Linked DNA regions of Chlorobaculum parvum NCIB 8327. The protein of the gene in region 2 interacts with the protein of the main gene of each other region in a pairwise test. Links are inferred from orthologs where the notes say so. Each region holds a gene or a part of one and is shown on either strand. Other genes may lie near its edges. The genes, in order: eno and rpe.

The links.
Region 1: the proteins of rpe (region 2) and eno interact in binary tests that used the Escherichia coli proteins (3 or more experiments, as listed by UniProt). The link is inferred for Chlorobaculum parvum NCIB 8327 from one-to-one orthologs.

Annotation. Positions count from the first base shown.
Region 1 is NC_011027.1:2,082,975-2,090,644, forward strand. Bases 3,348-6,299 are described here. They hold eno (phosphopyruvate hydratase), read right to left. Parts: upstream 5,505-6,299; coding sequence 4,191-5,504; downstream 3,348-4,190. Other genes in these bases: ispG ((E)-4-hydroxy-3-methylbut-2-enyl-diphosphate synthase), read right to left, coding at 3,348-3,649; CPAR_RS09610 (FtsB family cell division protein), read right to left, coding at 3,787-4,095; fusA (elongation factor G), read left to right, coding at 5,762-6,299. Also shown: preprotein translocase subunit SecE, read right to left, coding at 1-175; CPAR_RS09600 (SDR family NAD(P)-dependent oxidoreductase), read right to left, coding at 783-1,568; more of ispG, read right to left, coding at 1,565-3,347; more of fusA, read left to right, coding at 6,300-7,670. UniProt on the Escherichia coli protein: Catalyzes the reversible conversion of 2-phosphoglycerate (2-PG) into phosphoenolpyruvate (PEP). It is essential for the degradation of carbohydrates via glycolysis.
Region 2 is NC_011027.1:555,068-562,699, forward strand. The notes cover bases 1,582-4,495. They hold rpe (ribulose-phosphate 3-epimerase), read right to left. Parts: upstream 3,413-4,495; coding sequence 2,750-3,412; downstream 1,582-2,749. Other genes in these bases: carB (carbamoyl-phosphate synthase large subunit), read left to right, coding at 1,582-1,868; trpC (indole-3-glycerol phosphate synthase TrpC), read left to right, coding at 1,865-2,635; CPAR_RS02665 (BamA/TamA family outer membrane protein), read right to left, coding at 3,446-4,495. Also shown: CPAR_RS02645 (Mov34/MPN/PAD-1 family protein), read left to right, coding at 1-209; more of carB, read left to right, coding at 384-1,581; more of CPAR_RS02665, read right to left, coding at 4,496-5,650; CPAR_RS02670 (DUF2795 domain-containing protein), read right to left, coding at 5,699-5,926; CPAR_RS10920 (hypothetical protein), read right to left, coding at 5,962-6,102; polA (DNA polymerase I), read right to left, coding at 6,188-7,632. UniProt on the Escherichia coli protein: Catalyzes the reversible epimerization of D-ribulose 5-phosphate to D-xylulose 5-phosphate.

The DNA.
Region 1 (7,670 bases), 1.5 Mb from region 2 along the record:
TCACGGTACTGATCACCCAGTCAACCGAGAAGGTGAACAAGGCAAGAATGCCTGAAACCGTCAACACAACAACCGTCATATCTTTCACCTCATCGCGGGTCGGCCACGAAACCTTGCGCATTTCGCTGACGACATCACGATAATACTTGCCTGCTTTGTCGATATAATTCTTCATGATTGAGCATCGAGGTAAAGATCGTGAACAGAATTCGAGTCCAGCCTGCCTGCACGTCAGGAGGGACTCGAACCCCCAACCTGCGGTTTTGGAGACCGCTGCTCTACCAATTGAGCTACTGACGTGTAACCGCCCCTGCGGGAGCCGGAGCTGATGATCGGACTTGAACCGATGACCTCTTCCTTACCAAGGAAGTGCTCTACCGACTGAGCTACATCAGCTTGTCATCAACAAAACCAAGTGGGTAGGGGGGATTCGAACCTCCGAAGACATATGTCGACAGATTTACAGTCTGTTGCGTTTGACCGCTTCGCTACCTACCCATATTCTGACACTGCGAGCTGGCGATGGGACTCGAACCCGCAACCTGCTGATTACAAATCAGCTGCTCTACCAATTGAGCTACACCAGCAGCTCACTAAAAATACAGGGCTGGTAATATAATTTCCGGACCATAAAATCCAAAGAAAAAAAACATAATTCTCACTTTTCCGAAAAGAGGAAGCCGGCGGCTTGAAAAGGATGCATTTCTCTTGCCGGTTTCGCTGAAAACGCGGACGCTGCAAGCAAGATCGGCAAACAGGAAAACAAGATACAGGCCTTGCGCTCAGCGTTTTTCCTGAGCGCCGGCAAACAGACCGGCGAGCCACACCACCATTTTTCTGGGCACAAAACGCTGCGTGAAGCGCATCATGCTGTCAAAGCCGGTCGGCAGAATGAGGGTCGAGTTACCGGCAAAACCGCGCCGGACAGCGCGAATAACGACCTCGGGACTGGACACCGGCGTAATGATCCTGCTCCGGTCATGCCCTGCCCGGTTGTAAAACTGGTCGTTGTCGATGAAGCCGGGGCAAATAGCGAAAACGCGAACACCGGTCCCGGTGAGTTCCCCGGCGAGGGCTTCGGTCAGGGTAACCACGAACGACTTTGTTGCCGAGTAACAGGCCATACCGGGCACGCCCTGAAACCCGCCGAGCGAGGCGATGTTGACTACCGCACCCTGGCGGCGCTGGAGCATGGACGGCAAAAACAAACGGGTCAACGTCGCCACAGAGACCATGTTGACCATCGACATCCGGACAAGCTCCTCTTCGGGCATCCGCTCAAAGTTGCCGGTAACCGAAAACCCCGCACAGTTGACCAGCCGGTCAACGGCGATGGCGCGCTCCTCGCAGAAGCGGAACACCTGTTTGGGAGCCCCTGATTCGGAAAGATCCTGAGCGCACACCTGCACATCGACTCCGTGTGCTTGTCGCAACTCCGAGGCAAACGCTTCCAGCTTCTCGCCGGATCGCGCCACCAGCACAAGATGCTCGCCGCTTTTGGCGCGATCTGCCGCGATAGCCTTGCCGATGCCGCTCGAAGCACCAGTGATCAGCGTGTACAACGTCATACCGGATCGACCCACTTGCCGTTCTGGCGAATCAGCTCGATCAGCCGCTCAAGAGCCACGTCCTCGGGCAGATTCTCCTCGACGCACTCCTTACCTACATAAAGGCTGATGCGCCCCTTGCCGGAACCGACATAGCCGAAATCGGCATCGGCCATTTCGCCGGGACCATTGACGATGCAACCCATGATGCCGATTTTGAGCCCTTTGAGGTGCGAAACCCGCTGCTTGATGAGCGCCGTGGTCTTTTCAAGCTCGAAATAGGTTCGACCGCATCCCGGGCATGAAATGAACTCGGTCTTGGACATCCTGATCCTGGCGGCCTGCAGAATGTTGAAGCCGAGCGCAACCTCATCGGTGACGGAGAGCTTGGTGTCAAGCGCCAGAATGTCGCCAATGCCGTCGCAGAACAGCGTGCCGGTCTGGATGGCGCTTTCGATCATCACACCGGAGCGCTCCCCTTCGCGGCGGCGGTAGCGCACCACAAGCGGATAATCGATCTCCGCCTTTTTCAGTTCAAGCGCCAGCTTGCGGACAGCGAAAAGCGGCTCGCGAGAGAGAATAGAGAGCATCACCCGCTGCATCCCTTTGGCTTTCAGCTTGGAAGCAAGACGCACCAGTACCTCGGCGGGCACGTTCTCCGACGCATTTTCATGAATGAAGCAGAACTCGATGGCAGCCTCGTTGTCATGCAGCGAATCGATGAAGCCGGTCGAGAGCGCCTCACCCTCGACAATATCGAGCCGCACCCGCCCGCAGAGCGGCAGCAGACTTTCGACCAGGGCTGTATCGGCAGTGGAAACGACAACCTTTTGACGCAACTCACCAAGTGAATCGAGCACCCTTTCGAGCGGCGGCACATCCTCAATGCTGCCGATAGCGATACCGACATATTCGGAGCGAATCGCATCGTCCGGCTTGTCCGGAGCAAGACGGTCGAGAATCTCCTGCGTCAGCGCATCCGGATCAGAAACCGGTGTTTTGGCCATCGTCTCCACACCGGGCAAGGCGTCGGCGCCGACAGGATTGCCCGCGCCATCGATGCTGCAGGACGGGCGCCGCGAATAGCCGAACGGCTCGAACGGCAGAAGCTCGTGGCCCTGCTTGCGCATTTCATGCTCGACCACATGCTTCACCGAAAGATGCCCCTGGTCACCCTTGACCAGCAGGCGATCGTTATATTTCTTCACGATCGCGAAACCGACCGGGACTTCGTTGACCGGGTCCTCGGTGAGCGAGACGCGAATGGTGTCGCCAAGACCATCCTCAAGCAACGAACCGATACCCATCGCCGACTTGATTCGCCCCTCGTCGCCATCCCCCGCCTCGGTCACGCCGAGATGCAGCGGATAGGCGTAACGCAGCTCCGCATCCGCGCGAGCGACGAGCAAACGGTAGGCCTGAATCATCACCCTGACGTTCGAAGACTTCATCGAAAAGAGAATATCATAATACCCCTCGTCCTCGCTGATGCGCGCAAATTCAAGTGCAGCTTCCACCATACCTTCCGGCGAGTTGCCCAGACGACTCACGATCCGGTCGGAGAGGGAACCGTGGTTGGTGCCGATGCGCATCGACACGCCAAGCGACATCGCCTTTTTGACCAGCGGCGTGAACTCCTCGCGCACCTTGTCGAGCTCGGCCTGATACTGCTCGTCGGTGTAATCCTCGCTCGAAAACTTCGCACCGGTAGCGTAATTGCCCGGATTGATGCGAATATTCTCAACAAACTCCACCGCTTTCATGGCTGCCTTGACCGAAAAATGAATGTCGGCCACCAGTGGCGTATCGATACCGTCGCGCCTGAGCTGATCGCGGATGTTGCGAAGATTTTCGGCATCGCGCTCGGTCGGCACCGTCAGGCGGATGATTTCGCACCCCGCCTCGTACAGACGCCGGCATTGCTCGACCGTAGCCGCAGTGTCCATCGTGTGCGTGTTGGTCATCGACTCCACCCTGATCGGCTGGTGGCCACCAAGAGTGATGCGGCCGAACGGGACCTCTCTGGTAAAGCGGCGGCGATAGCTGTACACCGGCACGGGATAGACGACGGACTGGGCTCCGGCAAGCGTTTCTTCAGTCATGAAAACGTGGCGTTGAAATTGAAAAGAATTGTCATGGAAGGTATGGATTGGGCAGCATAAAAAAAAAGCCGGCGAACCGGCTTAAAAACTATGGAACGGAGTCGTAACGAGGTTCAACAGCGTGCAGCGAAACCTCATCATTCATCCTTGATGGTGAACACGGTCTCGTCGTCTTTGTGAAAATTGTAGCGCTCTCGTGCCACCTTTTCAACACTGTCCGGACTGTAGGCGTGTTTGATAACGGCCTGCTGTTCGACGATCTTCTGCTCTTCTTCGGCAAGACGCTTTTCGAGTTGCCGGTTTTCCACCTCCATGCTGATTCGCTTGATCAAACCATAATCACCGAAAATAAACGACAGAGCGAGCAGGCCCAAGGCCAGTCCGATCAGGAATTTTTTCGGATTTGAAAAGATCCAGTCCCGGATCTCCAAGAAATGGTTCATCATGGTTCGAAACAATTGCCTTGGAGAAAAGGCATATCGTTCATCCAGATATGCCTTTTACTGCAAAGGTTGGGCGGATAGAAAATCTCCGCTGAGGCTCAGACCCGGAAAGCCTTGATACCGGGATAGACGGCCGTGTCGCCGAGCATCTCCTCGATACGGAGCAGCTCGTTGTACTTGGCCATGCGGTCGGAGCGCGACATGCTGCCGGTCTTGATCTGGCCGGCGTTGGTCGCCACGGCGATCTGCGCGATGGTGGTGTCTTCGGTTTCGCCGCTGCGGTGGCTGATGACCGAGGTGTAGCCGTTGCGCTTGGCCAGGTCGATTGCCTGAAGGGTTTCGGTCAGGGTGCCGATCTGGTTCACCTTGATGAGAATGGAGTTGCCGACTCCCTTTTCGATGCCTTCGCCGAGGCGCTTGCTGTTGGTCACGAACAGGTCGTCACCCACGAGCTGCACGCGGTCGCCGATCTTTTCGGTCAGCAATTTCCAGCCTTCCCAGTCATCCTCGGCCATGCCGTCTTCGATGGAGATGATCGGGTAACGGCTCGCCCAGTCTGCCCAGTAGCTTGCCATCTCTTCGGAAGAGAGTTCACGACCGGAGGACTTTTTGAACACATATTTTTTCTTCTCGGTGTCGTAGAACTCCGAGCTGGCCGGATCGAGCGCGATCATGACGTGACCGTCACCGAGGCCGCCCTTGTCGGTCGGCGCGCCAGCCTTGTAACCGGCCAGGCCGATGGCCTCGATCACCAGTTCGATCGCCTGTTCGTTGGACTCCACGTTCGGCGCAAAACCGCCTTCGTCACCAACGGCGGTGCTCAGACCGCGTTTGTGCAGCAGAGCCTTGAGCGAGTGGAACACCTCGGCGCCACAACGCAGAGCGTCGGAGTAGCGCTCGAAGCCGATCGGCATAATCATGAACTCCTGGAAATCGACCGTATTGTCGGCGTGCGCACCACCGTTGAGCACGTTCATCATCGGCACCGGCAGGGTTTTAGCCGTCGTACCGCCAATGTAGCGGTAGAGCGGCAGTGCCGAATACTCGGCTCCAGCTTTAGCACAGGCCAGCGAAACACCGAGGATCGCGTTGGCGCCGAGTACGGATTTGTTCGGCGTGCCGTCCAGCTCGAGGAGCTTGGCGTCGATCTCTTCCTGTTCAGTCACATCCATGCCCTGCAAAGCGCTGTTGATCACGGTGTTGACGTTCTCGACAGCCTTGAGCACGCCCTTGCCGAGAAAAACGCTCTTGTCGTTGTCCCTGAGCTCGACCGCTTCGTGAACGCCGGTCGAAGCACCGCTCGGTACAGCCGCACGGCCAAAAGAGCTTTCGGTATAGACATCGACTTCGACAGTAGGATTGCCTCGCGAGTCCATAATCTGACGAGCGTGGATCTTGGTAATGACTGACATGATACGGTGATTTAGAATTGAATGAAGAACATAGAAGGAAAAGATACGCAATGGTTCCCATTCTTCGGAAACCGGCAGGCTATTTTATCGCCCTCAAGGTCGCATTAATGGTGACAATAACAGCGGATACAATATTTTTTTGATTAAGTTTTTGTTAAGTGCCGCAGGCTGAATTCCCTGCAAAGACCGTCGTGAAGCAGTAATCTCCGGCCACAGCGGACCGCTCCGTTCAACCAAACCAATAAAGGAGTACTGACATGCAAGCTGTTCCAACCGACCAATTGAGGAACATTGTCGTTACCGGCCATTCCGGAACCGGAAAAACCATGCTGTGCGAATCGCTTGCCCTGAGCATGGGGATAATCAACCGGCTCGGCAGCATTGAAGAAGGGACGACCCTGTCAGATTATGCATCCGATGAAATCGAAAGAAAACACAGCCTGAACACCAGCCTCATTCACGGAAACTGGAAAGACAAGAAGATCAATATCATCGACACTCCCGGCCTGCTCGACTTTCACGGGGACGTCAAATCGGCTATGCGCGTGGCCGATACGGTGCTGATCACAGTCAACGCAGCCACGGGCGTTGAGGTAGGCACCGACACCGTCTGGGACTATACGCAGGAGTACTACAAACCGACCGTGTTCGTGCTGACCAAGCTCGATGCCGATCGGGCTGACTTCGACACAACCCTCGAAGCTCTGCGCGACCATTTCGGCCATCTGGTCACGCCGATCCAGTTCCCAGTAGAAGAAGGCCAGAATCACCACATTCTGATTGACGTGCTGCTGATGAAGCAGCTTGAATTCAATCCCGACAAGCCGGGCAGCATGGAAATTTCCGAGATTCCCGACCTCTACCGGAAAAAGGCCGAGGAGCTTCACCAGCAACTGGTCGAGGCAGTCGCCGAAACCGACGAGGAGCTCATGAACCGCTTTTTCGACGTCGGCACCCTGGCTGAAGACGAGCTCCGGGCTGGCATCAAATCGGCGCTCGTGACGCGAACCTTCTTCCCGGTTTTCTGTACCTCCCCGCTTCATCTGATCGGTTCGGAGCGCCTGCTCAACGCCATCGTTAACCTCTGCCCTTCGCCGATCGAGCGCGGCCCGGAACACGCCTACTGTTCGGTGATGAACGACGAAAAGCTGCTCGATCCCGACCCGGAAGGCCCGACGGTCGCATTCATCTTCAAGACCATGTCGGAACCGAGAGTTGGCGAAATCTCCTATGTACGCGTCTATTCCGGCCACATTGAAACCGGACATGAACTGATCGACGCCCAGACCGGGCAGCTCGAAAAGCTCGGACAGGTCTATACCATGCTTGGACAGAAAAAAATCCCGGTCGACAAGCTCCTTGCCGGCGACATCGGCATGGTGGTCAAGCTCAAAAACTCCCACACCAACGACACGTTGGCCGACAAAGGAGTCGATTGCCGCATCAGCCCGATCATCTTCCCCGAACCGGTGCTTTCCACAGCTATCGTTCCGACCACCCAGGGTGATGAGGAAAAGATTTCATCCGGTCTGCACCACCTCCACGAAGAGGATCCGAGCTTTACCATCGAGCACGATACGGAGTTCAACCAGACCATTCTGAAAACCCTCGGAGAAACCCATCTCGACATCATCATCAGCCGTCTGTTCAACAAGTTCAACGTAAAAGTCGAGACCGCCCCCATCCGCATTCCCTATCGCGAAACCATCAGAATCAGCGCCTCGGCGCAGGGCAAATTCAAAAAGCAGTCGGGTGGCCGTGGCCAGTATGGTGATGTGTGGATCAGGATCGAGCCTACGGAACGAGACTCTGGATTCGAGTTCGCCAGCGAAGTGGTTGGCGGCGTAGTGCCAACCCGCTATTTACCGGCTGTCGAAAAGGGAATACGCGAAACGATCACTCATGGACTCCTTGCCGGCTATCCACTGGTCGATCTCAAGGCCGTAGCCTACGATGGTTCGCACCATCCGGTTGACAGCTCGGAGAACGCTTTTAAAATCGCGGCAAGCATGGGCTTCAAAGCCGCCTTTGACAAAGCAAAACCACTGATTCTCGAACCGCTCTGTTCACTCACCGTTCAGACACCTGACCAGTATACCGGTGAAATCGTCGGGGAAATCTCAAGCAAGCGAGGCCGTATTCTCGGCATGGATACCGACTCACGAT
Region 2 (7,632 bases):
CCCGTAGCCTCGGCCTGGACATCATCGGCTCGTACCATTCACACATCAACTCGACGGCCGTGCCATCGAAAAGCGATGTGGATTTTGCCAGCGCCGGTCACTCGATGCTGATTATCTCCCTGCACGGAGGCGTGCCGAGAGAGGTCACTTCATGGCTTCGCCGCGATGCAGGAGGGTTTCATCAGGAACAGATCAAAGTGCTGGCGTGAGAGTTTTAGACTCTTATATGCCTTATAGTGACTTATCGATCGTATAGGTGAAAAGCTGGGGAGGATTGCCTGAGCGACAGGAGGCCTTTGAGCCTCCAAAGCCTCACAGAACACCGGAAAATTTTGTACATTACGCAACGATAGATTTACCTCAAGACTTAAAGCGGAAAACACGTGCCAAAACGCGAGGACATCAAGTCCATATTGGTGATTGGAGCCGGTCCCATCGTTATCGGACAGGCCTGTGAATTCGATTATTCGGGCACCCAGGCGTGCCGGGCTCTCAAGGAGGACGGCTACCGGGTCATTCTGGTCAACAGCAACCCGGCCACCATCATGACCGACATCGAGCTGGCCGATGCGACCTACATCGAACCGATCACGCCGGAGTATGTCCGCAAGATTATCGAGAAGGAAAAGCCGGACGCGTTGCTTCCGACCATGGGCGGTCAGACCGCGCTGAACACTGCGGTCAAGCTGGCCGAGTCGGGCGTACTGGAGCGCCACGGCGTCGAGCTGATCGGTGCGAAGCTCCGCGCGATTCGCAAGGCCGAGAACCGCGAATTCTTCGGCGATGCGATGCGCAAGCTCGGCCTCGAAATGGCCAAGGGTTTCTTCGTTCGCAACGAGAAGGAGGCCAAGGAGGCGCTCGATGAAATCGGCTTGCCGATCGTCATTCGCCCCTCCTTCACGCTTGGCGGCACGGGTGGCGGGTTTGCCGAGACCAAGGCTGACTACTACGATGTGGTTCGCCGTGGCCTTGCCGAAAGCCCGATTGGCGAAGTGCTGGTCGAGGAGAGCCTGATCGGCTGGAAGGAGTACGAACTTGAAGTGATCCGTGATTTGGCGGACAACGTCATCATCGTCTGCTCCATCGAGAACGTCGATCCGATGGGCGTGCATACCGGCGACAGCATCACAGTCGCTCCGGCGCAGACGCTCACCGACCGTCAGTATCAGGAGTTGCGTGACGCCTCGATAAAGATCATCCGCGAAATCGGCGTCGAGACCGGCGGCAGCAATATCCAGTTCTCGATCAATCCGAAGGATGGCCGTATCGTCATCATCGAAATGAACCCGCGCGTGTCGAGAAGCTCCGCGCTCGCCTCGAAGGCGACCGGTTTCCCCATCGCGAAAGTGGCTGCCAAGCTCGCCGTGGGCTACACGCTCGACGAGATCACCAACGACATCACCAAAACCACCCCGGCAAGCTTCGAGCCCTCGATCGACTACACCGTCGTGAAGGTGCCGCGCTGGGACTTCGAGAAGTTCAAGAATGTCGATTCGCGCCTCGGCGTGCAGATGAAGTCGGTCGGCGAGGTGATGGCTTTCGGACGCAATTTCCGCGAGGCGTTGCAGAAGTCGCTGCGCGGCCTCGAAATCGGACGCGCCGGTCTTGGCTGCGATGGCAAGGATGTGATGAACGTCATCGACATGACCCAGCAGCAGCGTCAGTTCGCCAAGGAGGATCTGCTTGAAAAGATCAAGATCCCGAAGGCCGACCGGATGTTCTACCTTCGCTACGCCTTCCAGGCCGGGGCAACCGTCGAGGAGATCCATCAGGCAACCAGCATCGATCCGTGGTTCCTTGACAACATCCGCCAGATTGTCGAGTTCGAGGATGAGCTCCGCAAGATGGCAGCTGAAAGCGAGGCATGACGTACCTCACCCGGATTCTTGAGACCAAGGCCGAAGAGGTCGCCGAACTCAAAAAGCAGGACCCGGAACGCCGCTACCACGAAGCGTGCGGCGATCTTCCGGCGACGCGCGACTTTCGTTCGGCCATCACAAGCCTTGACGGTGGCATCAATCTCATCGCTGAAGTAAAAAAGGCATCGCCCTCGCGCGGGGTGCTTGTCGAGGATTTCCGCCCGCTCGACATTGCCGAACGCTATGCTGAAATTGGTGCGTCAGCCTTTTCCGTTCTCACTGATCGCCAGTATTTCCAGGGCTCGCCCGACTACCTGAAGGCGATCACGCAAAAGTTTTCCATTCCTGTGCTCCGCAAGGAGTTCATCATCGACGAGAGCCAGATTTACGAAACTCGCCTCATGGGTGCCGATGCGGCGCTGTTGATCGTGGCGGCGCTCGAACCGTCGCAGTTGCGGGACTATCTTCAGCTTTTCGCCGAACTCGGCCTGCACGCGCTGGTCGAAACGCATGACGAGCGCGAGCTCGACACCGCCCTTGAACAGGGCTCGACCATTGTTGGCGTGAACAACCGCGATTTGAAAACCTTCACGGTCGACCTGATGACCTCCGTGCGGCTCAGGCAGCGGATGCCTGATGGCATCGTTTCAGTAGCCGAAAGCGGCATGAAGCACCGTGACGATATTCAGATGATGCAGGAGGCCGGGTTTGATGCCGTTCTGATTGGAGAGGGATTGCTCGTCAGCGAAGAGCTGCGGCAGTTCTCGTGGGGGTAGGCGTAGCGGTCGACTTGGTGGACAGCGCCGGGCTGTAAAACCAGCGTCTCCTTTCTTTTTTCCTATAGGACTTATAGGCCCCATCAGACCTATAAGTCCTACTCTTTTATTCTCTTACTCCAGCCCTTTCAGCTTGCGAGCTGCTGCCATCGGGTCGGCAGCGCGGAAGAATGCTGTGCCTGCGATCAGTGAGTCGGCACCAGCTTCAACCACCTGTGCGGCGTTCTCTTCGGTAATGCCGCCATCGACGGCGATCACCATGTCGGGGTTCATCTCCATGCGCATCGCGTCGAGATTGGCGATTTTGGCGACTGAGGCCGGGATGAACTTCTGTCCGCCAAAGCCGGGGTTGACCGACATCAGCAGCACGAGGTCGAGATCGGCAAGCACCGGTTCGAGCAGCGAAACCGGAGTTGCGGGGTTGATCGACACGCCGGCCTTCACGCCAAAGCTTTTGATGAACTGGATGGTGCGGTGCAGGTGCGGGCACGCTTCGAGGTGCACGGTGATCTGGTCGGAACCGGCCTTGGCAAAATCTTCGATATACTTGTCGGGATCGATAATCATCAGGTGCGTGTCGATGACCAGGCTTGTGCACTGTTTGATGGCTTTGACGATGAATGGGCCGAACGTGATGTTCGGCACGAAGACGCCATCCATGACATCGCAGTGCATCCAGTCGGCACCGGCCTTTTCAGCAAGCTCGACCGAGGCTTTCAGGTTCGTGAAGTCTGCGGAGAGAATCGACGGGGCAAGCAGTGTGGTTTTTCCGGGCATAGAGTCAGATGGTTAAGCGTGAGTAAAATTCGGTTAAAAAGCTTCTCCGATTCCGAAGTTGAAGGTGAAATCGCTCAATTGCGTATGCGATATTCGCCAAGGCCTCGGATTTGACGGATCATGGATTTTCCAGGCGAAGTCGAATCTGAAGGGGCCGATGGGCGAGCCGAGCCGCAATCCGGCGCCCCAGTCCCAGGCGAAGTCGCGTCCGATCGACCTGAGTGTGAGGGCATACGGGCCCTTCCTGTCCCAGATGTTGCCTGCGTCGGTGAACAGGGTGATGCCCGAAGGCTGCCCGAACAGCTTGAAGAGCTTCATGCGGTATTCGAAGCCGAGTTCAGTCTTGATGTCCGCGCCGAAATTCGAGGTGGCGTCGCTCTGGCAACTGCCAGGGCCGAGAGTACCAAACAGCCAGCCCCGCATGCTGTTCGAGCCGCCGGCGTAGAACCGGTGATCTTCGGGGGTGTCGTCAGCCTTGCCGTAAGGAGTCATCCAGCCGAGGGCGAGCCGCGCAGCGATCTGCCGGTCTGGCGACAGGTCTTTGGTGATGGCGACCTGCGTATCGAGCTTGAGGTACTGGTTGTAGCTGGTGCCGAAAATTTGCGGATCAGAGTCGGTGAAGCCGGTGTGATTGCTCGTGTCGATGTACTTGTCGATCAGCCACAGAAGGCCGCCCGACTCTTCGGCGATCACCGAAAGGTTCCAGGTCGCTTTTTTGCGGTACGATGCGTCGTGGCGGTTCGAGTAGTTGTATTGCACTCTGAAGGTCTGGTTCAGCCGTGTCTGAAGCAGACTGTCGAGACTCCGGTTCACTGCAACAGCATCGGTTGGGTCGATGTTGATGCGTTCGGCCAGGTCGGTTTTGAAGAGTTGCTCGAAGCCGCGAAGTGAATCCTTGCTGACGATTTCAAGCTCGAAGAAGTCAAAGTTGAGCCTTGAATTTTTTGTTGGCTGGCTGCTGTAGGTTCCCCTGATGAGCTCCCTCCGGCTTTTGAGCAGTATCGGAAGCTGCGATTGCGAATATTCCAGTGTGCCGGAGTAGTACGAACCATGCCGGTCGATTTTGGGGATCACCAGGTTCGTCTTGACGCTGAACTCGTAAGGAATGACCTTGTCGTACTGATCGGACGTAAGGTTGGACAGATAGCTGGTGGAGGCCGAGAGCTGCGAGCCGTAATTTGTCGAAATCCGGAATTGCTGGCCTGCTCCGAACAGGTTTCGGTTTTCGTAAGCGATCGCCCCACCGATGAACAGGGCGCCGTAACGATTGTCCACCAGCAGCTTCGGTTCGATCAGGTGTTTCGGGGCCGGTTCAAGCCGGACGGTCATGGGGATGGTTCCGGCCTGCAAGGTGTCTCGCTCCACGGAAATTGAGGAGAACAGGTTCGTTGTCCCGAAATTCTCCAGTGTGCGCTGTTCGAGGGACTGGCTGGTCAGTTTGCCCTGTTCCCAGGCGATGGCTGCCGGGAAAATGTCGGGAGAAAACTTCTGATCTCCGTAAACGGTAACCGAAACGTTATCCCTGACGAAGGTTCGGGTTGCGGGCTTTTTTTGCTTGAGCGGATCGTTGACGATCACCTTGGTGGGCCCATAGGCGTTCCGTTCCGGAAGGCTCATCGCGAAGTGAATGCCCGCATTCAGACCGAGGGTGTCGACCGTGATGTGGATGCTGTCGGGATTGAAAAAGGTGTAGCCGTAATCCCTGAAAAAGTCGAGCGAGCGGTCGCGCTCTTCAATGAGTGTTTCGACCGAGAATATCCGTTGCGGCTTCAGGCGGCTTCGTCTGAAATAGCGCTTTTGCAGCTCCTCCGATACCGATTCAAGACCTGAATAGCGAATGGAGTCGATGCGGGTTGGCTGGTTCTCCTTGATCCGGATATCGATCTTCACATCGCCGCGTTTGTTGCGGACGAGAGTTGTATCGACATCGGCGAAAAAGTAGCCTTTGAAGGTGTAGAGCTTTTTGATGAGGGTGATGTCCTTTTTGAAATCCTCGGGCTTGAACGGCCGGGGGGCACCGCTGAAAAGCCCTGTCCCGAGAAAGGAGTCACGGGTCGAGGTGGACATGATTTCCCTGATCTCTTCGGTCGAGAGAACCTTGTTCCCTTTTATGCTGATGCTTTTGACGGCAGGAAGCGAGGCGAGCTGTTCTTCACGAGCAGCGTCGTCGTTCTCTGCCTGCAGGGGGCTCGGCATGACGAGCAGCAGGAAGAGCAGCGCTACTGGCCACGCTTGCAAATGGGGGATGAATCGGCTAAAAAAAAAAACATCGCTTGTTGGTCTCCCTCAGCTTAGCGGTTCTTCGTCGCTGTATCCGAAATCTTCATCGGTGGGGTAATCGGGCCAGATCTCTTCGAGGCTTTCGTACATTTCGTCGCTGTCTGGCAGCCCTTCAATGTTTTCGATGACCTGCTGAGGGGCGCCTGTTCTGTTGGCGTAATCGATCAGCTCATCTTTGGTGACCGGCCAGGGAGCATCGGCGATATATCGGGCAAGATCAAGATTCCAGTACATACTTGTCGGTAAGTAATTGTGGTTCTGTAATGAGGTTAAGAGTTTCCCGCTGTGCGGCCGCCGGTGAGCGCCGGGAGGGATATGGCGGGCATGATGATGCCCTGAAAACTGACGTTGCTGAACGGCATGAGCACGTCGCCTTTTGCAAGGTTTCGATCCTTTGTCAGAGAAGGCATTCGATGCGCGATAGGTTGCCGTAAAACAGTGTGGCTCCGATTAAGCTCACGAAATATAAAAAAAGATTTTTGTAAACATCAAAGCCTAATGGGCCTCCAGCCAGTTTTTTCCGACGCCGGTTTCAACCTCCACCGGAACGTTGCGTACCCCGCATTTCGAGGCCGCATCGACCATGCACTTTTCGACCAGCTCTGTCAGTCTGGACTGTTCATCCGCAGGGGTTTCGAACAGCAATTCATCGTGCACCTGCAACAGCATGACTGAGTTCAGGCGCTCCTCTTTCAGGCGACGGCTGATGGTGCACATGGCGTATTTGATGATGTCCGCGGCCGTGCCCTGGATCGGCGTGTTCATGGTGACGCGCTCGGCTGCCTTGCGGATGTTGCCGTTGGGGCTGTTCAGGTCGGGCACGTAACGGCGGCGGCCCATGAGCGTGGTGACGTAGCCGAGCTTTCGGGCCTCTTCGACGGTGGTCTGGAGTGCGGAGAACATGCCGGGATATTTCGCCATGTAGGTGTCGATGATCTCCTTGGCCTCTTTCTGCGGAATGCCAAGGCGTTGCGACAGGCCGAATGGTTGGATGCCGTAGAGTACGCCGAAGTTGACCTCCTTGGCCTTGCGGCGCATGTCGGATGTCACCTCGTCGGTGTCGAAAATGACCCGTGCGGTTGCTGCGTGGATATCCTCGTGGTTGCGGAACGCTTCGATCAGCATCGGGTCCCCCGACAGTTCGGCGGCGACGCGCAGCTCGATCTGCGAATAGTCCGCCGAGAGCAGCAGGTTTTCCGGATTCGACGGGATGAAGGCGCGGCGAATCTCCTTGCCGAGGTCGGTACGGATCGGGATGTTCTGCAGGTTCGGATTCGATGACGAGAGCCGCCCGGTGGCCGTGATCGACTGGTTGAAGGAGGTGTGCAGTCTGCCGGTTGCGGCATGGAGCAGCTTCGGTAACGCTTCGATGTAGGTGCCTTTCAGCTTCTGCAGGCTCCGGTATTCGAGCACTTCAGCGGCGATAGGATTCAGCAGCGCCAGCTCTTCGAGCACCTGCACGTTGGTCGAATAGCCGGTTTTGGTGGCTTTTTTGGTAGGCAGCTTCAGCACATCGAACAGGATGTGGCCGAGTTGCTTGGGAGAGTCGATGTTGAAGGTCTCGCCGGCCGCTTCGTGGATGCGTTCGGTCAGCCCGACCAACTCCTCATTGACTTTGACGGCGAGCTTGGCGAGGTGCTCCGTGTCGATGGAGACGCCCTGGTGCTCCATGTCAGCCAGCACCCGCACCAGCGGGAATTCGAGCGTTCGGCAAACTTCGAGTAGCTCGGGCGTTGCTTCGAGCTTTGCGGCCAGCTCGCCGCGCAGCTTGAGGGTGATGTCGGCGTCCTGACACGCGTAGTCCGACAGCTTCTGCGGTTCGACCTCGAAGATGCCGATGGCCGATTTGCCCGTTCCGACCAGCTCGTCATATTTCACCGTCTGGCGGCTGAGATGCAGCGCGGCCATGTCATCGAGGTTGTGCCGTGACTCGGGGTCGA